Regions from separate parts of the Brachybacterium sp. AOP29-B2-41 genome, predicted to be linked through region 2. Evidence: predicted binding sites of a transcription regulator. Region 2 holds the regulator's gene; the other holds the start of a gene.
The links. The regulator LexA, encoded in region 2, represses DNA repair genes until DNA is damaged. The targets are predictions, from matches to a motif close to TCGAACANNTGTTCGA.
Positions count from the first base shown of each region.

Region 1: a site for LexA is predicted at 7,519-7,534, ahead of ACT3T9_RS06370 (DUF222 domain-containing protein). Genes of this name have one in related genera too.

Region 1 covers NZ_JBQSXR010000005.1:23,320-33,452, reverse strand. The annotation lists gene malQ (4-alpha-glucanotransferase) at 1-721, opposite strand, end outside; gene ACT3T9_RS06400 (dolichyl-phosphate-mannose--protein mannosyltransferase) at 767-2,374, opposite strand; gene rsmI (16S rRNA (cytidine(1402)-2'-O)-methyltransferase) at 2,464-3,306, shown strand; gene rpmF (50S ribosomal protein L32) at 3,566-3,736, opposite strand; gene ACT3T9_RS06385 (TatD family hydrolase) at 4,058-5,032, shown strand; gene rsmA (16S rRNA (adenine(1518)-N(6)/adenine(1519)-N(6))-dimethyltransferase RsmA) at 5,029-5,937, shown strand; gene ACT3T9_RS06375 (4-(cytidine 5'-diphospho)-2-C-methyl-D-erythritol kinase) at 5,937-6,863, shown strand; gene ACT3T9_RS06370 (DUF222 domain-containing protein) at 7,659-9,359, shown strand; gene ACT3T9_RS06365 (ABC-F family ATP-binding cassette domain-containing protein) at 9,445-10,133, opposite strand, start outside.
Region 2 covers NZ_JBQSXR010000013.1:70,163-80,295, reverse strand. The annotation lists gene hflX (GTPase HflX) at 1-1,111, shown strand, start outside; gene ACT3T9_RS13215 (ATP-dependent DNA helicase) at 1,181-3,202, shown strand; gene lexA (transcriptional repressor LexA) at 3,246-3,941, opposite strand; gene ACT3T9_RS13205 (peptidoglycan-binding protein LysM) at 4,112-4,507, shown strand; gene nrdR (transcriptional regulator NrdR) at 4,536-5,015, shown strand; gene ACT3T9_RS13195 (HelD family protein) at 5,230-7,473, opposite strand; gene ACT3T9_RS13190 (proteasome assembly chaperone family protein) at 7,627-8,601, shown strand; gene ACT3T9_RS13185 (cold-shock protein) at 8,877-9,080, shown strand; gene ACT3T9_RS13180 (spermidine synthase) at 9,310-10,133, opposite strand, start outside.

The DNA of each region.
Region 1 (10,133 bases), on a different contig from region 2:
TGGTGAAGCGGCGGGTGACCGGCAGATAGGGGGACGGCTCGACAGGCGGGGTCGGGTAGGAGGCGTGCAGGGGATTGACCAGTAGGAAGTCTGCTCCGTGGCGGGCGCCGCTGATCGCGGCGAGATCGCGCATGTCGGCGAGGTCGCCGATGCCCCAGGAGCGCTCCGAGCGCACCGAGTACAGCTGGGCCTGGATCCCGAATGCGCGCCGGGCGGCGTACTCGGCGTGGACGGTCAGCCGGGCGGGCGTGACCACGAGGTCCGCTTCGACCGGGCCCTGCGAGGTCTCGGCGACCAGTCGATGCCAGCCCAGCGGCAGTCCGAGCGGCACGTAGAAGCGTGCGCGGCCCCGCAGCGTCCCGTCGAGCTCGAAGGGCGGGGTGTGGTCCTCAGCCTGATGGAGGTCGCGGCGGCCGCCGTCCTCGAGCCGCAGGTGCAGGCTCACCGCTGTGCCGTGCTCGATATGGACGGGAACCGTGGTGGCGCGGTCCTCGCGCAGCACGGTCACCGGGGGGAGCGTGCGCTCCCAAGGGGCACGTTCACGCGCGCGCCGTACGGAGGCGATGTCCTCCTCGGTGCTCGCGGGCGCACCGAGCGCGCCGAGGATCGCGTGCAAGGTGTCGTCGGCGACATCTTTGAGGGTGCCGTCCCAGCCCCAGTACTGGGTGCTGACACCGAGGTCGCGGGCGAGATCACGCAGCGCTGAGGAATCTGGGGCCATGGGGCAATCGTAGCGGCCGGTGCTGCCGCGACGTACCGTGTCGGCTCAGGTCCAGGACGGCAGCCACATGCGGTACCGCCACTGCTCGACGTCGAGCACCTGGCCGGTCCATACCGGCCAGAAGAACGCGGAGACCAGGACGATCAGCACCAGCAGGGAGCCGACGAACAGACCGCCCGCCAGCCGTCGTTCCCTGTCCGCGCCGGCGGGACCGATCACCAGCGTCATCACATAGGCCAGGCACAGGATCAGCCAGGGCGAGAACGCCACGGCGTAGAAGGTGAAGATCGTGCGGTCGGTGTACATCAGCCACGGGAGGTAGCCGGCGGCGATTCCCGACAGCGCTGCCCAGCCCCGTCCATCCCGGAAGACCACCGCGATCACCAGCGTCACCAGGAGCGCCAGCGTCCCCAGCCACCAGATCAGCGGATTGCCGACCGAGAGGATGTGCGCGCCGCACTTGGCGACCTCGCATCCCTGCTCCCCATACTCGTAGGAGCGGTAGTAGAAGTTCGTGGGGCGCAGCTGCAGCAGCCAGCCCGCAGGGTGCGCCGCATAGGGATGCTCCGAATCCAGCCCGACGTGGAAGGAATAGGCCTGGCGGTGGTAGAGCCACAGCGACAACAGCGAGTCGAGCACCCCGTTGCCGGTGGCCATGTCCTGCTCCGCCGTGAGGTGGCGGTTGTAGCCGACCGCAGAGGCGAACCAGCCGGCGAACGACGCCACATAGGTGACCAGCGCGATGCCGACGATCGCGAGGAAGGCGGGCACGGCATCCCGGACCAGGCCGCCCAGCAGCCAGTCGCGCTGGGCGATGGTGCGGCGCGCCCACCAGTCCCACAGCACCGTCATGATCCCGAACACCGCGACGAAGTAGAGCCCGGACCACTTCACCGAGCAGGCCATCCCCAGCAGCAGGCCGGCCAGCAGGCGCCAGGGCCGGATCCCGCCTGAGACCCCGAGCGGAGGGGCGCTCTCGGCGCTGGCGTGCATCGCCGCCGAGGCCAGCGCGAGTCGCTCGCGGAAGCGATCACGGTCGATCAGCAGTGCACCGAACGCCGCGAGCACGAAGAACATCAAGAAGGGGTCCAGCAGGCTGGTGCGGGAGTGGACCAGGGACACCCCGTCGATCGCCAGCAGCAGGCCCGCGATCAGACCGGCGGTGGTCGAGCGGAACAGCCGTCGGCCGATCCGTGCCAGCAGCAGCACCGCGATCGAGCCCAGCACCGCCGAGGAGATCCTCCAGCCCCAGGGGTTGTCCGCGCCCAGCAGCAGCATCCCGCCGCCGATCAGCCACTTGCCCAGCGGAGGATGGACCACGTACGCGCCCTTGGGCTCGTAGGAGTCCACATCCCCGGCCTCGAAGGCGGCGTCCGGCTCCTCGGGCCAGGACATCTCCACACCCTCCTGGGTGATGGCGTAGCCGTCCTTGACGTAATAGGTCTCGTCGAAGATCAGCTCCTCGACAGACCCCAGGCCCCACAGGCGCAGCACCAGTGCCAGCCCGAACACAGCCATCGCCCCGGCCCATGCCATCCGGGACAGCGGCAGGTCGAAGGTCTTCAGCCGCCGACGGTAGGAGGCGAGCAGCGCGCCCGGCTCGTCCTCGACGGGGGCGCGGTGGGTGGCTTCCTCCTCCGTGTGCACCCGCACATGCTAGGACATCACCCGGCGGGAGCAGCGGGGCGCGCGGGGAGCGACAGCGGAGTGCCCGCGAGCCGCAGGCTGGTTAGCATGGCCAGATGCTCGAACCCGGAGTCCTCACCCTCGCCGCCACCCCTATCGGCAATCCGCTCGACGCCTCGGTGCGCCTGATGCGTGCGCTGGCCGAGGCGGACCTGATCGCCGCCGAGGACACCAGACGGCTCGCCCGCCTGGTGCGCGATCTCGAGGTGGAGACCAGCGGGCGGATCCTCTCGTACCACGAGCACAACGAGGCCGAACGGACGGGCGTGCTGCTCGAAGCGCTCGCGGCAGGGCAGCGGGTGCTGATCGTCACCGATGCCGGGATGCCGGTGGTCTCCGACCCGGGCTTCGAGGCAGTGCGGGCGGCGGCCGAGGCGGGCTTCCGGGTCACCGTGATCCCCGGCCCCTCGGCGGTGCTGACCGCGCTGGCCGCCTCCGGGATCGCCCCGGACCACTTCACCTTCGAGGGCTTCCCTCCGCGGCGCGAGGGCCGCAAGGCCTCAGCGCTGGAACCGCTCGCATCCGAACTGCGCACCATGGTCTTCTTCGAGTCGCCGCGCCGCACCGCCGCCACGCTCGCCGCGATGGCTGAGGCCTTCGGGGTGGACCGCCGCGGCGCTGTCGCCCGGGAGCTGACCAAGACCCATGAGGAGATCGTGCGCGGCACGCTGGCCGAGCTCGCTGCCTGGGCCGCCGACGGCGACGTGCTCGGAGAGGTGGTGCTCGTGGTGGCAGGGGCCGAGCCCGCCGCCGTCACTGCTGAGAGCCTCGTCGAGCAGGTGCTGGCCCGGGCTGCGGCAGGGGAGCGGCTCAAGGATGCCGCCAAGGAGCTCGCCCGGGCGCATCCCGGGGTCGGCGCGAGTGAGCTCTACGACCTCGCGCTGAAGCGGCGCAGCTGAGGCATCGCGGTTGACTCGCCGCGGTGAGGGACTGCGGCTGCAGCACCGCAGCCGCGACTCCGTGGCTGACGGGGCGCGGATCATCGCTGCCACCGAACAGAAGCGAACATGACGACGCCCCCGACAGCAGCTGCTGTCGGGGGCGTCGGCGGAGATCTCGGTGGAGCGGGCTGGGCCCGCGCCGGATCACTCCTTGATCGAGATCAGTCTGCGACTACTCGACTGATTTCCTACCGCTCGCAAGCTCGCAGTACGTCGATCAGTCCTCGATCTGGAGGAGGCCGCGCTGGTACGCCTTTGCGAGGCGACGCGGCACGGAAGCGGTGCGGCCACGAACCGTCACCTGCACGAGGTCGGCGTTGTTGGCCTTCCACTGCGAGCGGCGGGAGTGCGTGCGCGCACGGGACATCTTGAACTTGGGCACTGCCATGGGATGCTCCTTGACGGTCCGGAGGGTGAACTGGCGTTGACGCCCGTCCCGAGCAGCGACCCGAACCCGGTCCGTGAGGAATCGGGGCGCTCGGGTGCACGAAAGGACGCACAACGACGACTCATCTTGCCACATCGTGGCCTTCACCGCTCGCTCCGGGCCCGTGAGCTATCGCACCGGAGTGGTGGGATGCGTCGCACCTCACTCAGCGCGCCGGCTTGAGGTCCCTCTCTGGCCGAACCGGGCACAGTCTGGTCACGCTCGCGGCTCGGGGGCGCCCCGTTGGTCCTGGGTTCACCCTGATCCTCCTACCATGGTCGCATGCCGTCTGAGCACCAGAACCCGTCCGGCGCCGCGGTCCCGCCACCGGTGCGCGACCGTGAGGACATCGATCCTCGCGGGAAGAAGCGTGACCGCTCCTGGCCCGCGATCCCGGAGCCGCTGCCCTTCCCTGTGATCGACAACCACTGCCATCTCGACTTCGCCGACGGAGACGAGCAGCTCAGCGTGCTCGACCATGTCGCACGGGCCGCCGCCGTCGGCGTCGATGCGCAGATCACGATCGGTTCAGATCTCGAGGCGGTGCGCTGGACCGCGGCACTGCTCGCCTCGGAGACATGCCCGCCCACCCTGCGCGGCGGTATCGCCGTGCACCCCAACGAGGCGGCGCTCCATGCACGGGGCAAGGACCAAAAGGGCCGTGAACTGGTGGGGCTGGATGAGGCGATCGCCGAGGTGTCCGAACTGCTGCGCGGCCCCGGAATGGTGGTCGTGGGGGAGACGGGGCTGGACTGGTTCCGCACCTCACGGGACGACGACCAGGCCCGCACCGCCCAGATCGAGTCGTTCCGCGCCCACATCGCGCTCGCCAGGGAACTCGATCTGCCGCTGCAGATCCATGACCGGGACGCCCATCGCGACGTCCTCGAAGTCCTCGAGGCCGATGGCGCCCCCGAACGCACCGTCTTCCACTGCTTCTCCGGCGATGCCGAGTTCGCGCGCACCTGCGTGGATCGCGGCTGGTTCCTCTCCTTCGCCGGGACCGTGACCTTCAGCAGCGCCGGCTACCTGCGCACCGCGCTCGCGGAGGTGGGACTCGGTCAGGTGATGGTCGAGACCGACGCACCCTTCCTCACCCCGGTGCCCTACCGCGGGCGACCCAACTCCTCCTACCTGATCCCTCACACCATGGCCACCATCGCCGAGGTGACGGGCACCGACCTGGAGCAGGCATGCCGCGCGATCCGCACCACCACCCAGGATGTCTACCGATGGCCTCTGGAGGTGGCGGCATGAGCGGCGAGACGACGCCCAGCGCAGGGCTCCTGCTCACCGCGCGCGATATCCGTGACCTCGCCGAGGCCGCGGGCATCCGGCCCTCGAAGCAGCGCGGGCAGAACTTCGTGATGGACCCGAACACCGTGCGGACCATCGTCGGCCGTGCCCACGTGGAGCCGGGGCAGGCGGTGCTCGAGGTAGGACCCGGACTGGGGTCCCTGACGCTCGGCCTGCTCGAGACGGGGGCCGACGTGGTCGCCGTCGAGCTGGATCGCGGCCTGGCCGAGCTGCTCCCGCTCACGCTGCGTGCCCGTGGCGTCGAGGACGACCGCTTCCAGCTCCTCCACGACGACGCCCTTCAGGTGACCGAGCTGCCTGCGCTGCCCCGAGCGGGTGAGCCGACCGCGCTGGTCGCCAATCTTCCCTACAACGTCGCCACCCCCATCCTGCTCACGATGCTCGAGCGCTTCGACTCCCTCCGCTCGGCCCTCGTGATGGTGCAGTCCGAGGTGGTGGACCGTCTCATCGCCGGCCCGGGCTCGCGCACCTATGGCGGCCCCAGCGTGAAGCTCGCCTGGTACGGGCGGGCCGTGCATGCGGGGAAGATCTCCCGACAGATCTTCTGGCCGGTTCCCAACGTCGACTCGGCGCTCGTGGAGCTGGTGCGGCACGAGCAGCCGCTCGGCACCGCCGAGGAGCGGGAGTCGGTCTTCACGATCATCGATGCCGCCTTCGCCCAGCGCCGCAAGACACTGCGTGCCGCGCTCGCCGGCTGGGCTGGGACCGCACCGCGTTCCGAGCAGATCCTGCGCGCCGCCGGCATCGACCCCGGCGCCCGTGGCGAGACCTTGGAGATCGATCAGTTCCGGGCCATCGCCCGGGCGGAACAGGGGCTGGCACGGACCGAGGGTGAGGCCCTCTGATGCCGTCCGCACTGGACCGCGTGGTCGTCCGCGCCCCGGGGAAGATCAATCTGTCGCTCATGGTGGGCGGGGTTGACGGACGCGGTTATCACTCCCTGGCCACGGTGTTCCAGGCAGTCGACCTCTACGAGACGGTCACCGCGACCCGTGCGAGCACTCTCAGCCTGGAGCTCACCTCGGAAGTCCCCGGAGAGCTCCCTCTGGATGGCAGCAACCTCGCCCTGCGGGCGGCTCAGCTGCTGCGTGAGGAATGCGCTCTGGAGGTCGGCGCTGCGCTGCACATCCACAAGCAGGTGCCGATCGCCGGCGGCATGGGCGGCGGGTCGGCGGACGCCGCGGCGACGCTGGTCGCGCTCGACCGCCTGTGGGGGACCGGGCTCGGCAGCGAGAAGCTGCGCGAGCTCGGAGCGCAGCTGGGAGCCGACGTCCCCTTCGCGATGCTCGGCCACACGGCGCTGGGGCGCGGCAACGGCACCGACCTCACCACCGTGCTCACCCATGGCGAATGGACCTGGCTGCTCGCGGTCCCCGGCGGTCACCTCTCGACGCCGGAGGTGTTCCGGAAGTTCGACGAGATCTCGTTGACGAACGGGCGTGCACTGCCCGAGCAGCCGGATCTGGATGAGCGGCAGCTGCAGGCGCTCAGCGGCGCGAACCTCGAACTGCTGGCGGATACCCTGCACAACGATCTGCAGGCCGCAGCGTTCGCGCTGCATCCGCGCCTGGAGCCGGTGGTCGAGGCCGCCGAACGGCTGGGAGCGCCGGCCGCGCTGGTCAGCGGCTCAGGGCCGACGGTCGCCGTGCTGGTCGAGGACGAAGCGCAGGCCCGAGGAATCGCCGCGGGACTGATGCGCGATGGACTCGTCGAGAGCTGCCTGGTGGCGCGGGGTTCCGCGCCGGGGGCGAGCGTGCTCGAAGCGAGCTGAGCGTCGAGCGACGGAGTCTCGCGCTTATGCGTCGGGGCTCTTCACTCTGCCGGCAGCGAGATCGTCGTTTCGGGGCCTCGATCGAGCTGGGACTCCATGGGCTCTATGGGGCTCACGATCTTCCAACGCGCTGGCCATTTTCCAACGCGCTGACCACCTTCCAATGCGCTGACCACCTTCCGACGCGCTGGCCACCTTCCAATGCGCTGAGCATCGCCACCGGTAGCCGGAGACCTCGTTCTGTACGGGGCACTTCCAGGTGCCCATCGAGCGCGGACAAACTGGTCATCCGCGGCTACCTGCTGTTCCTCTCGGTGCGATCTGTGATTGCGAAGTTGATGGTAAAGGGATCGCTATTTCGGTGTCCGGACGCCGGTCGTGCGTGTCCCACGTGACTATATGGCTCCGTCTGTGAATAATGCAAGAGAAAGCAGCGATTGGAAATGTCTGTGTGGATGTGGTGTCTTGGCGCCCTCAGTTGTACAACATCTGGACCTGCTTCGATGAGGCCGCCTGGCCGCTTCGTATGCTGCCCGTGAATAGCAGGATAGTGCCGTTCCCGCACTTCGCAGTTGCCGCGACGGTTCCTCCACACTCCCAGTTATCCACAATTCAAGATTACTGATTGGTAGAGTTCCCTCGCGCCTTCCTTTCGTCGAATAGGTGTGCGAAAATGGCGCCATGACAGATCAGTCGCACAGTGATGATGCAGACTCCCAGGAGGCCGGGCGCGGCGTTTCTGGTGATGCGTCTCGCCATGCGGGTGCGGGCGAAGGATCGGGCTCGGGCTCGGAGGTGTCAGGGCCCCGGTCCGTCGCGGCACGCATTCGGCGGCGCAGCACACTCCCGATCTCCGCGAACGACGAAGAGCTGTGGATCGGTGACACCGACATCACCGCTGTGCGTTCCGTGCTTGCTGAGATCGGTGCGGACGGGTCGTTCGCGCTGGAGAAGCTGGCCGCGTCCGAGACCATCTCGCTGCTGTCGCGGGTCCAGGATCTGAACGGTGCGATCGCAGCGGTGCAGGCACGGGCGCTGGTCCACCTGGAGCACGTGGTCAAGGAAGATTCCCTGCGCCGCGAGGACACGCCGAAGCAGGCGGTGAAGATCGCACGCTCGGAGACATCGAAAGCCCTGAAGCAGTCGAAGTCCTGCGTCGGCCAGTCGATGTCCTCCTCTCGCCGGCTGGTCCTCTCCATGCCCGGCATGCTCACCGCGCTCGCGCAGGGCCGGATCCTTGCCACCTCTGCGCACAAGGTGGGTCGCACGATGGGGCCGGCAACCCCCGCTCAGCGCACCCAGGTCGATGAGATCCTCGCGGCCCACCTGCCCTACCTCGATGGCTGCGGCCCTGAAGAGTTGGCCGGTGAAGCAGCCAAGGTGCTGCACGGACTGGACCCTCGTGGCGCTGCGGACCGCCACCGCACAGCGAAGCGAGATCGCAGCATCACTGTGCGCCGGGGTGAGCACGGCATGTGCACTGTCACCGCGCACCTGCCGGCGCTCGACGGGGCCCGAATCCGCAAAGGGCTCTCGGTGGCTGCGGAGAAGGCTCGCGCCCACGGCGACCGGCGCGGCCATCAGCAGATCATGGCGGACCTCTTCGCCGATGCCCTGATCGGACGCGGAGAAGGGATCGACCCCTCCACGCTGGAGATCGCCGTCATCATCACGGACCGCTCCCTGCTCGCACCCGAGCACGCCGACGCCGCCACCATCGAGGGCTACGGCCCGGTGCCGTACGAACACATCCGCCAGGAGATGCTCGATGCGGCGACGTCAGATGTGGACGACCCCGATCTGACCATGGCCCTCCGTCGGCTCTACCTCGACCCAGAGGACGGGCAGCTCGTCGCCGTCGATTCCGTCTCCCGTGAGTTCCCGCCCGCCCTCGCCCGATTCCTTCGCCTGGGTCACCAGACCTGTCGCGCGCCCTACTGCGACGCGAACATCCGGCAGAACGATCACATCGTTCCCTGGTCGCAGGGAGGCCCCACCTCTCTTCTCAACGGCAACGGCGTGTGCGTCGGCGACAACCAGAAGGAAGAATCCGGCGAGAGAGCCCGGGTCATCACCGACGAGAACGGCGTCAGACGCACTGTCGAGTGGACAAGCCGATACGGACAGAAGGCCAGGCGACGGGGCATCAACTTCGACCCCCTCGGCACCGGGCTCAGACTCCTGGACGAGTCAGCACGACAGATGAGAGATGCGTCAGACCCCGAAAGCGGCGCGCCCGACGATGACACGGTCTCCGCAGTACATCCCGGCGCCGACGAAGAACGGCGCGACCCGATCGCGGGCGTTCCCCCGGGTGGTCCAGAGGATCCCAATGCTTCGTTCCATCGAGCCTTCGCACGAGTGGAGCGCAGGGCTCTCGATCTCACCGATCCGCATCCGAGATTTCGCAATGCCCGACGCAATCGGCACTGGCTCCTCCAGGGGCGCACCGACTACATCTTCACTCCGCACCTCGACATCATCGACAGCTGGTAGCTCGACAGCTGGCAACTCGACAGCCAGTAAATCGACGGCCTGTAAGGAGTCCCTGCACGAGGCCTCCAGGGATTCCGGACCGCCCTCACTCGAGCAGCTCGGACAGCTCCAGCCAGCGCTCCTCGAGCTCCTCGATCTCCGCCTCGACAGCGCGCAGCTCATCGGTGATCTTCTGCAGCCCGACATAGTCGGACTGGTCGTGCGCCGCGAGTGTGGAATGCAGCGACGTCGTCTGCTTGTCGAGCTTCTTCATCCTCCGCTCGATCGCACCGAGCTCCTTCTGCGCCGTATGAGCCTGCGCCCCCGACACATTCGATGCGGACTCGGACGCGCCGCCGCCAGCGCCAGCGGAGCCACCCGCTGACTTCGCTCCCGCAGATTTCGACCCCGCAGCCTTCGCTCCCGCAGAGCGTCCAGCCGCGCCCTTCGCCGACGAGGACCCACCAGATGCCGCATCCTCACGCAGGCCCTCTGCCCGCAGCGCGAGGTACTGCTCGACGCCGCCCGGCACATGCCTCACCGCACCGTCGAGCACCGCGTACTGGATATCGGTGACCCGCTCCAGCAGGTACCGGTCGTGGGAGACGACGATCAGCGGCCCGGGCCAGGTGTCCAGCAGATCCTCCATGGCAGCGAGCATGTCGGTGTCCATGTCGTTCGTCGGCTCGTCGAGCACGAGCACATTGGGCTCCTCAAGGAGGGTGAACAGCAGGTTCAGGCGTCGCTGCTGCCCACCGGAGAGTGCTCCCACCAGAACCTTCTGATGCGCCGTCG
Region 2 (10,133 bases):
GGCGACCTTCCTGGGCAAGGGCAAGGCCGCAGAGCTCGCCGACCTGGTCGCCGCGAACGGAGCCGACACCGTGATCGCTGACGGTGAGCTCGGGCCGGGCCAGCGCCGCGCGCTCGAGGACATCGTCAAGGTGAAGGTCATCGACCGCACCGCCCTGATCCTGGACATCTTCGCCCAGCATGCCAAGTCCCGCGAGGGCAAGGCGCAGGTCGAGCTGGCGCAACTCGAGTACCTGCTGCCGCGACTGCGTGGCTGGGGCGAGTCGATGTCCCGGCAGGCCGGCGGCCAGGTGGGCGGTGCCGGAGCGGGCATGGGCTCGCGCGGTCCGGGTGAGACGAAGATCGAGCTGGACCGGCGACGCATCCGCGACCGCATGGCCAAGCTGCGCCGCGAGATCAAGGCGATGGCGCCGGGACGGGCTGCCCAGCGAGCGGATCGCGCGCGCCACCGAGTGCCGGCGGTCGCCATCGCCGGCTATACCAATGCAGGCAAGTCCTCCCTGCTGAACCGCCTCACCGGCGCAGGTGTGCTGGTCGAGAACGCGCTGTTCGCAACGCTGGACCCGACGGTGCGGCGAGCGACCACCCCGGACGGTCGCGAGTTCACCTACGCGGACACGGTCGGCTTCGTGCGGCATCTGCCCACGCAGCTGATCGAGGCCTTCCGCTCCACCCTCGAGGAGGTCGGAGGCTCGGACCTGCTGCTGCATGTGGTCGACGCCTCGCATCCGGACCCCGAGGGGCAGATCACCGCGGTGCGTGCTGTGCTCGGTGAGCTGGAGGGCTTCGACGTCCCCGAGATCGTGGTGCTGAACAAGGCCGATGTCGCGGAGCCGGAGACCATCGCGCGGCTGCGCAGCCAGGTCGGCACGAGCATCGTCGTCTCTGCCCGCACCGGGATGGGCATGGAGGAGCTGCGCGAGCTGATCGCTGAGCGCCTGCCCCGTCCTGCCGTGGAGATCGACCTGGTGGTGCCCTATTCCCGCGGAGATCTCATCTCCCGGGTCCACTCCACCGGCGAGGTTCTCGCCGAGGAGCACCTGATGGAGGGCACCAGGCTCCATGCCCGCGTGGAGGAGGCACTCGCCGCCGAGCTCCGGGGTGTGGCCTGAGCCGCAGCAGAGCGGCCTGTCGGGCAGAGCCTGAGACGGCGCGGGACCGGACGCGGATACCCTGACCGGATGACCGCCGCCACCGACCATCCCGCGTCCCCCGCGGCTGGTGAGATCCCCCTGTCCACCTTGATGGACGCCGCCGTGACAGCGATCGGCGGAGCGCCCCGTCCGGGCCAGCAGGCAATGGCGGAGTCCGTGGATCTGGCGATGTCCGGCGGCCGCCATCTGCTGGTGCAGGCAGGCACAGGCACCGGCAAGTCGCTCGCCTATCTGGTGCCGGCCCTGCGTCACGCACTGGTCAGCGGGCGTCCGGTCGTGATCTCCACCGCGACCATCGCGCTGCAGACCCAGATCGTCCGCAAGGACCTCCCGCGCCTGGTCGAGGCGGTGGCCCCGCATCTGCCGCGCACGCCCACCTATGCGCTGCTCAAGGGGCGGGCCAACTACCTGTGCAAGCACAAGATCGCCGGCGGCTATCCGGTCGACGTGGATCCGGGGGCGTTGTTCGCCGAGGCCTCCACCGATCCTGCCCGCACCGGGAGCGAGCGCCTGGGAGACCAGGTGCGGCGCCTGCGCGAGTGGTCGGAGGAGACGGACAGCGGGGACCGAGACTCGCTCCAGGATGCCGTCTCGGACCGCGCCTGGCGCCAGGTCTCCGTGACCGGCAATCAGTGCATCGGCAGCAGCTGCCCGATGGTGGAGGACTGCTTCGCCGAGCGCAGCCGAGAGCTCGCGCGCGAGGTCGACATCGTGGTCACCAACCATGCCCTGCTCGCGATCGATGCTTTCGACAACCACGGGATCATCCCCGACCACGATGTGGTCGTCTTCGACGAGGCGCACGATCTCTCCGCCCGGGTGACCAGCGCCGTCACCGATGTGCTCACCCCCGGCATGCTCCGAGGCACGGTGCGGGACCTGCGTGGCCTCGGGGTGGCCGGGACGGCGCTGGACGACGCCTCCGAAGAGCTGCGCGAAGCCCTCGAGCTGTCTCCCGACGGGCGCGTGATCGGTGATCTCCCGGCGCGGCTCGGGGACGCCGTCACCCAGCTCCGGGTCGAGGCCCGCACCGCCCACTCGGACGCGAAGGATGCGGGGGACGAATCCTCCGCCGGCGCGCGCAAGACGGTTCGCGCCAACCTCCAGGAGATCATCGACGTCTGCGAACGGCTCGCCGCTCCCGATGAGGATGACGTGGTCTCGATCTCGCATTCCCAGGCCACCGGGCGCTCGAGCATCCAGGTGGCTCCGCTGAGCGTCGCGGGTGCGATGCGCGGTGCGATCCTCGAGGACCGCACTGCCGTGCTCACCTCCGCCACCCTGGCCCTCGGGGGCCGCTTCGAACCCGCTGCCGGGGAGGTCGGGCTGGCTCGCGCCGCGCGGATGGACCCGGCGGAGCTGCCGCCGCGGGAGGATGCCAACGCCTGGGCGGCACTCGATGTGGGCAGTCCTTTCGAGTATCGCCGGCAGGGGATCCTCTACACCGCTCGTCATCTTCCGCAGCCGGGGCGTGAGGGGCCCTCCGCGGCAATGCTCGACCACCTCACGGAGCTGGTCGAGGCTTCTCAGGGCGGTGCGCTGTGCCTGTTCTCCTCGCGGCGGGGAGCTGAGCTCGCCGCCGAGCATGTGCGAGCTCGGCTCGACCTGACGATCGCGGTGCAGGGAGAGGACTCGATGGCGAACCTGGTGCGCACCTTCCGTGACGAGGAGGATGCGAGCCTGTTCGGAACCCTCACCCTGTGGCAGGGCGTGGACGTGTCCGGACGTTCGCTGCGCCTGGTCACCATCGACCGGATCCCCTTCCCCCGGCCTGATGATCCGCTCACCGCAGCCCGCCAGGAGCGGATCGGACAGCGGGGCGGCAACGGCTTCATGTCGATCTCGGCCCAGCATGCGGCCCTGCTGCTGGCCCAGGGGGCCGGGCGGCTCATCCGCTCCACGGCGGACCGCGGGATGGTCGCGGTGCTGGATCCGCGTCTCTCGACCGCTCGCTACGGCGGCTATCTGCGGGAGTCGATGCCCCCGCTGTGGCCGACCACGGACCCGGAGGTCGCGATCAGCGCGCTGCGACGCCTCTCCGAGAGCTGACGCAGGGCGTCGCTGCAGCCCCGGCGCCGGATCGAGCGGGGGCTCAGATCGCGCGCAGCACCGCCACGATCTTCCCGAGGATCTCGGCATGGTCGCCCAGGATCGGTGCGAAGGCAGGGTTGTGCGGCATCAGCCAGACGTGATCGTCGCGCTGCACGAACGTCTTGACGGTGGCCTCGCCATCGATCATCGCCGCGACGATCTCGCCCTTCTCCGCGGTGTTCTGCGAGCGGACGACCACCCAGTCGCCGTCACAGATGGCGGCGTCGATCATCGAATCCCCGACCACCTGGAGCAGGAAGAGGTCGCCGTCGCCCACCAGACGCTGGGGAAGGGTGAAGACATCCTCGATCTGCTCCTCGGCGGTGATCGGTACACCGGCGGCGATCCTCCCCAGCAGTGGCACCGTCACGGAGTTCGGGCTGAGCTCGGTCACCGGCAGGGGCGCGGGGGCGTCATCCGCCTCTGGCATCACGACCTCCATCGCCCGCGGGCGCTTGGGATCGCGGCGCAGGAAGCCCTTGCGTTCGAGCGACTGCAGCTGATGGGCCACCGACGAGGAGGAGGTCAGCCCCACGGCATCGCCGATCTCGCGCATGGTGGGCGGATAGCCGTGTGAGGCGACCGCAGCGTTGATCGTCTCCAGGATCAGCCTCTGCCGCCGGCTGAGCCCCTCGGTGCGCTCATCGGCGGGAGCCTCGCCGCGGGACCGGATCGGCTTGGGGGTGCTCGGCGTCATCGTGAGGCCTCCTGGCGTCGTCTGTCGGACCCTCGCGGTTCCGTATGTGGTGTGACCCAGCGTAGGGCGGCGTGAGGCAGAAGCCAAACATGTGTTCGATGTTTCCCTTGCGTGTCGCCGGAACGTCGGGCTACAGTCGCACATACATTCGATCGAACAGGAGTTCGGATATGAATACTGGAACCGCCACGGTCCTCTCTCTTCCGGCGCAGCGCGAGCAGCGCGTCGAGGGTGCAGATCGAGCACGCGTTCGACTCGTCCCCACCCGTCGGGGACGCTTCCTCCTCGCTGGCCTCGCCTTCCTGCTGGGACTGCTCGTGGCTGCCGCCGTGCTGCTGACGGTGGATCTTCCTGCGGCGCTGGCAGGGACCGACTCCCAGCAGCCCGTCACCATCACGGTCGAGGCGGGAGACACCCTCTGGGGCTATGCCGAGGAGTTCGCTCCGGAGGCCATGAGCGAGCAGGAGTTCGTCGCTGAGGTGCGTACCCTCAACCACCTGCCCACCGGCCGTGTGACCGCGGGCCAGCAGATCGAGCTGCCCGTCTCAGGGGATGCGATCCGCTGAGCGGATCCGATGCCGGTACCCTGAGTGGATGCACTGTCCGTTCTGTCGCCACTCCGATTCGCGTGTCGTCGACTCGCGCACGTCCGATGACGGTGCGACGATCCGTCGGCGCCGCCAGTGCCCCAACTGCTCGCGGCGCTTCTCCACCTCGGAGACCGCGTCGCTGTCGGTTCTCAAGCGCTCCGGGGTCAGCGAACCGTTCAGCCGGGCGAAGGTGATCTCCGGAGTACGGAAGGCATGCCAGGGGCGTCCGGTCAGCGACGACCAGCTGGCCATGCTCGCCCAGCGGGTCGAGGAGAACATTCGCTCGAGCGGGCTCGCGGAGATCGATGCCCATCAGGTCGGCCTGTCGATCCTGCAGCCCCTCCAGGAACTGGATGTCGTGGCCTATCTGCGCTTCGCGAGCGTGTACCAGGCGTTCGACTCGCTCGAGGATTTCGAGGCCGCCATCGCACGTCTGCGTGCCGAGGGCCTGCATGGGGCGGGTGTCGAGGAGACCTCCGTCTGAGCCGAGCTGAGCGGGATCGCAGGGATGCATCCGCCGCCGGATCGTGCGGGTTTCGTAGATTTTGTGGATCTGGCGCTTGAGCACCTGTTCCTGTGCTTAAGATATCCCTCGTGCGCTCTTGCAGCGCACACCTGATCGGCGGTCGTGGAGGGGAAGCCACGGCCGCCGATCCTCGTCTGCTGGACGGTCAGCGGGTGAGCGGACGGGGTGGTCCTCAGCCGGCCATGCCGGCAGGAAGTGCGCGCGCATGGACCACTCCGAGATGCTGGGTGGATCGGCTCATCGCCACGTAGAGATCCCCGGCCCCGTGGGCGTCGATCAGCTCAGCGGGCTCCACCAGCACGACAGCATCGAACTCGAGCCCTTTGGCGTCCTGCGCCGACATGACGGCGATCTCGTCGTCCACGCCCGCGGATCCCACGCCCACCTTCGGCAGCCCACTGCGGGAGCGGAGCTCGGCGGCGATCGCGGAGATGCGCTCGTCGGCCACGATCACGGCGAGACGTCCCAGTCGCTCCTGGTGCACCGTCACCACCGCGTCAGCGGTCCGGGCGGTGAGCGAGGACTCCTCGGTGCGCTCGATGCGGGGATCACGATCTCCCTCGCGCACCGAGCTCACCTCTGTCACCGGCAGGTTGTGCGCGCGGGCCATCGCCACCGCACGGTCCATGATCCGGCTCGGGGTGCGGTAGTTGACCGTGAGGTGCTCGATCTGCAGGCGATCCTGGATATAGGGCGAGAGCGCGGCCGACCAGGAGTCGGTGCCGCCGGCGGAGGAAGTCTGCGCGACATCCCCGACCACCGTGAATGACTTCGTGGGCGCACGCCTCATGAGCGCGCGCCAGCTCATGGGCGAGTGCTCCTGGGCTTCGTCGACCACGACATGCCCGTACGTCCAGCTGCGCTCCGAGGAGGCGCGTTCGGCGAGGGTCCGCCCGTCTCTGACCTGACTGACCTGGTCTGCGAGGTCCTCGGCCCGGATCATCCCGGAGGTGTCGACGTTCTCGATGACCCTGCGGGCGTAGTCGACGTCGGCCTTGCGGCGCTCGGCATCGTCGCGGGCCCGCGCCTCGGCCGGTGCGGAGTCCTCTCCGAGGAGCTCCGCGACCTCGTCGAGCAGGGGGACGTCCTCGACGGTCCAGGGTGCATCCTTGGGCCGCACCAGGAGCTCGACCCGGTCTGCGAGGCTGTGGGGGGCGACCGCCCGCAGACGCTCGGGGCGGGAGAACAGGATCCGGAGGAATCCCTGCGGGGTGTAGGGGAGCCAGGCCAGGTTCAGCTGACGCTTGACCTCGGGGTTGTTGCGGAGATCTGCGAGCAGGTCCGCCCGATCTTCGGGGATCACAGTGTGGCCCTGGCTGCGGAGCGATTTCTCGTACTTGTCCACGAGCCGGTCCATCGCAGCGCGCACGAAGACGGCGCGCGCGGAGTTGTGCGGCTTGTGAGTGGCGCGAGCTTCCCTGCGCGCGGCGCGGATCACCTCTCGGGTCAGCGTGATGGGGGTGCCGTCGATGCGCAGCTGGACGTCCTCCTGAGGGACCACCTGACGCTGCTTGACCGCTCGCGAGAGCAGCTCGGCCATCGCGCTGTCGCCCTTGAGACGTGCCACCTCGTCGTCATCGTGCAGGAAGGTCTCCACCCCGGGGAACAGCTCGCCGGGGGTGAGCATCACCACCCCGGACTCGCCGAGGCTCGGCAGCACCCGCTCGATGTACCGCAGGAACCCCGGCGTCGGCGCCATGATCAGCACACCCGTGTGCTCCAGGCGGCGACGATGGGTGTAGAGCAGGTAGGCGGCGCGGTGCAGCGCGACCGCGGTCTTGCCGGTGCCGGGGCCGCCCTGGACCACCATCACCCCGCGGTTCTCGGAGCGGATGATCCGGTCCTGCTCGCCCTGGATGGTCGCGACGATGTCCCCCATGCGCCCGGTGCGCTTGCCGGAGACCGCGGCCAGCAGTGCGCCCTCGCCCTGGAGGACCACGTCGTGGTCGGGATCATCCAGGACGGTCTGGTCCAGGACGTCGTCCTCGAGACCGATCACGGTGCGACCACGATTGATCAGATGACGGCGCAGCCGCACCTCAAGCCGCTCGGTGCTGGTCGCGCGGTAGAACGCGGCCGCAGCCGGGGCGCGCCAGTCCACCAGCAGCTGCTCGCGCTCCGCCGTGAACAGACCGATGCGGCCGATGTAGTGACGGGCGGTGTCATCCATGTCCAACCGTCCGAAGACCACGCTGCGGGCGACCGAGCGCAGCAGCGCCAGACGGTCCTCGTACAGCGCCGTGAACGAGTCCCGTTCGGAGCGGTTCTGGTGGGTCGAGGCGTGCTGAGATCCCTGGATCTGATCCAGGTTGCTCTCGACCTGGACCATCAGCTCGTCGAGTCGTGTGTAGAGCCGGTCGGCATACGCCTGCTCGCGCGCGATCTCCCGGGCGATCTGTCCCTCAGCGTCGTCCACAGCTCTGCCTCTCCACCTTTGCGTCCTCGCGCCGCGCCTTCACCGGGCGGACCCCGGGTCGGCGAAGCACGGTGGTCCATTATGGTGGACGGGCCTGGGTGCGCGTGCCATCAGGTCACCAGCATCCAGACGGCCGCGAGGGAGGAGACCGCGATGCGCGACCCCCGAGATCTCTACCGCTTCGAAGCCACCGAAGTGCTCGAGGCCGTTCCGCGATCGGGCCTCACCCTGGTCCACGCCCTGCCGGGGATGGTTGATGCGGGCAATGCCTGCCGCATCGCGGCGACCTATCTGCGTGACGAGCTGCGCCATCTGCGACTGGTGTCCTTCGACACTGATGAGCTGCTGGACTACCGAGGTGCCCGCCCCCGCGCGACCTTCGACGGCACTTCCTACGTGGATGTCGAGCTGCCTGAGCTGACGCTGTCGCTGATGTATGACGAACGTGATCGTCCCTTCCTCTTCCTCGACGGCCCGGAGCCGGATCTCCAGTGGCGCCGGCTGTCGGAGGCGTTGATCGATCTGGTCGAGTTCTTCGATGTGGAGCGGGTGGTGGGCATGCAGGCGGTGCCGATGGCGGTCCCGCACACCCGACCTATCGGTCTGTTCGCCCATGCGAACGACCCCGCGCTGTTGGGTCGGCCGAACACTCGCCCCACGCCAGCGCCCGGCACCGCTCCGGAGAGCGGGGACGAGGAGCCCGGCGAACTGATCATCCCGGCCGCGTTCAGCGCTCTGCTGGAGCACCGGCTGGGGCGGGCGGGCCATCCGGCGATGGGCTATGCGGCACAGGTGCCGCATTACCTCACGCGCACCGATTTCCCGGCTGGCGCGCTGGCGCTGCTGCGCCGTGTCAGCGAAGCGGCTGAGCTCGATCTTCCGCTGGTGCACCTCGGTGACCTCACCGATGCGGCCACGGTCGCGCTGCAGGGGACCCTCGCCCAGAACTCGGAGGTGCGCCAGATCGTCAGCGCCCTCGAGGAGCAGTACGACGCGATGAGCGAGAGCGACCAGTCGCCGCTCGCGACCACGATGGATCTCCCGACCGCGGAGGAGATCGGCGAGCATTTCGAGCGCTTCCTCGCCGACCACGACGGGAATTCCCCGGACGAGCCGTTCCCCGGCTGAGAGCCGCGTCCCGCGCGTAGCAGATGCCACCTCGTGACCCAGTTCGTTACGTCTTCGTGATCACGTCTTGCCTCAGTCCGTGTGAACCGGGCCACGGTCGTGACAGAATGGCGGCGTTGCGGTGATGCAGGTCCAGCAGGACAGTCCGACGACGGTGCCTCGGCACAGCAGTACGGCATGCACCAATGCGCCACCCGCTTCGGCGGGGGACGGCTTCACGCGGCACCGCGATCGCGTCGTGCGATCGATGAAGGACGACACAGAAGGTGACAGGTATGGCACAGGGCTCGGTCAAGTGGTTCAACGCCGAAAAGGGCTTCGGATTCATCGAGATCGACGGAGGCGGCGCAGACGTCTTCGTTCATCACAGCAAGATCGACATGGATGGCTACCGCGCGCTCGACGAAGGTCAGCGCGTGGAGTTCGAGGTCACTCAGGGAGATAAGGGCCCGCAGGCCGAGCAGGTCCGCCCGGTCTGACCGACGGCGTCCCCGCGAAACTCTCACGGACCGGGCAGGAGCATTGCGCTCCTGCCCGGTTCGCTGTCATCTGGGCGGGGCCGCACGCCTGCGGGCAGGTCAGGGCCCTGGGCGCCTCATCGGCCCCGAGTGCCTCCGGCAGTCGCGCGTACGTCGCGCAGCTCCGAGCGCGTCCGGCAGTCGCGCCTACGTCCGGCAGCTCCGCGTGCGTCAGGCGGCCCAGACCACGTCAGGCCGCCCCGAGCACCCGTCCGGCCCGGGCGAGGGCGTCGACCTGCGTCGAGCGGGCCAGACGCACCGAGACGGCATCGGAGCGCAGATCCCGGTCGATGGCCTCAGGAAGCGGCCGACGTGAGGCGAGCAGAACGCAGTTCCCCCGCCGCTTGCCCGAGAGGTGCGCCGGCTCGGCGATGACGCCGACATGCGGGAACACAGCGGACAGAGTGGCGACCTCGTCGGCCATCAGCCCGGTCCCGGGCGGGGCGGCGCAGTTGGCCAGGTAGATGCCGCCATTGCGGAGCACCCGGTCCGCGTGCTCTGCGGCCTGGACCGTGATGAGCTCCGGCGGCGTGAGCGAGCCGGAGAACACATCCCGCACCAGCACGTCGAAGCGGTCCTCGCGCCAGGAGGTCAGGGCGCTGAGGGCATCCTCGGTGCGCACTCGAAGCTGTGGGGAGCGGGGGAGGTCGAACCAGATCCGCACGTGCTGCGCGAGCAGCTCGTCGATCTCCACCACGATCTGGCGTGAGCGCGGATGCCGGGAGGCGATCGCCCGTGGCAGAGAGCAGCCGCCGCCGCCGAGATGCGCGAGCTGGATCGCTGGCCCGGTGCCTGCGCTCTCATGGCCCTCGAGATGTCGGTCGATCACCAGCAGCATCCACCGCATGTACTCGAAGACCAGGTGCTCGGGGTCCGGGTGGAGGTGCGAGGAGGGGACCCCGTTGACATCCAGCAGGACCGATCCATCGTTCTCGAGGGTCAACCGGGCGCTCCCGGTGGAGATGGGGATCAGGGCATCGAGCGGTCCGAGCTGCTCGAAGGCAGCGCGGCGCG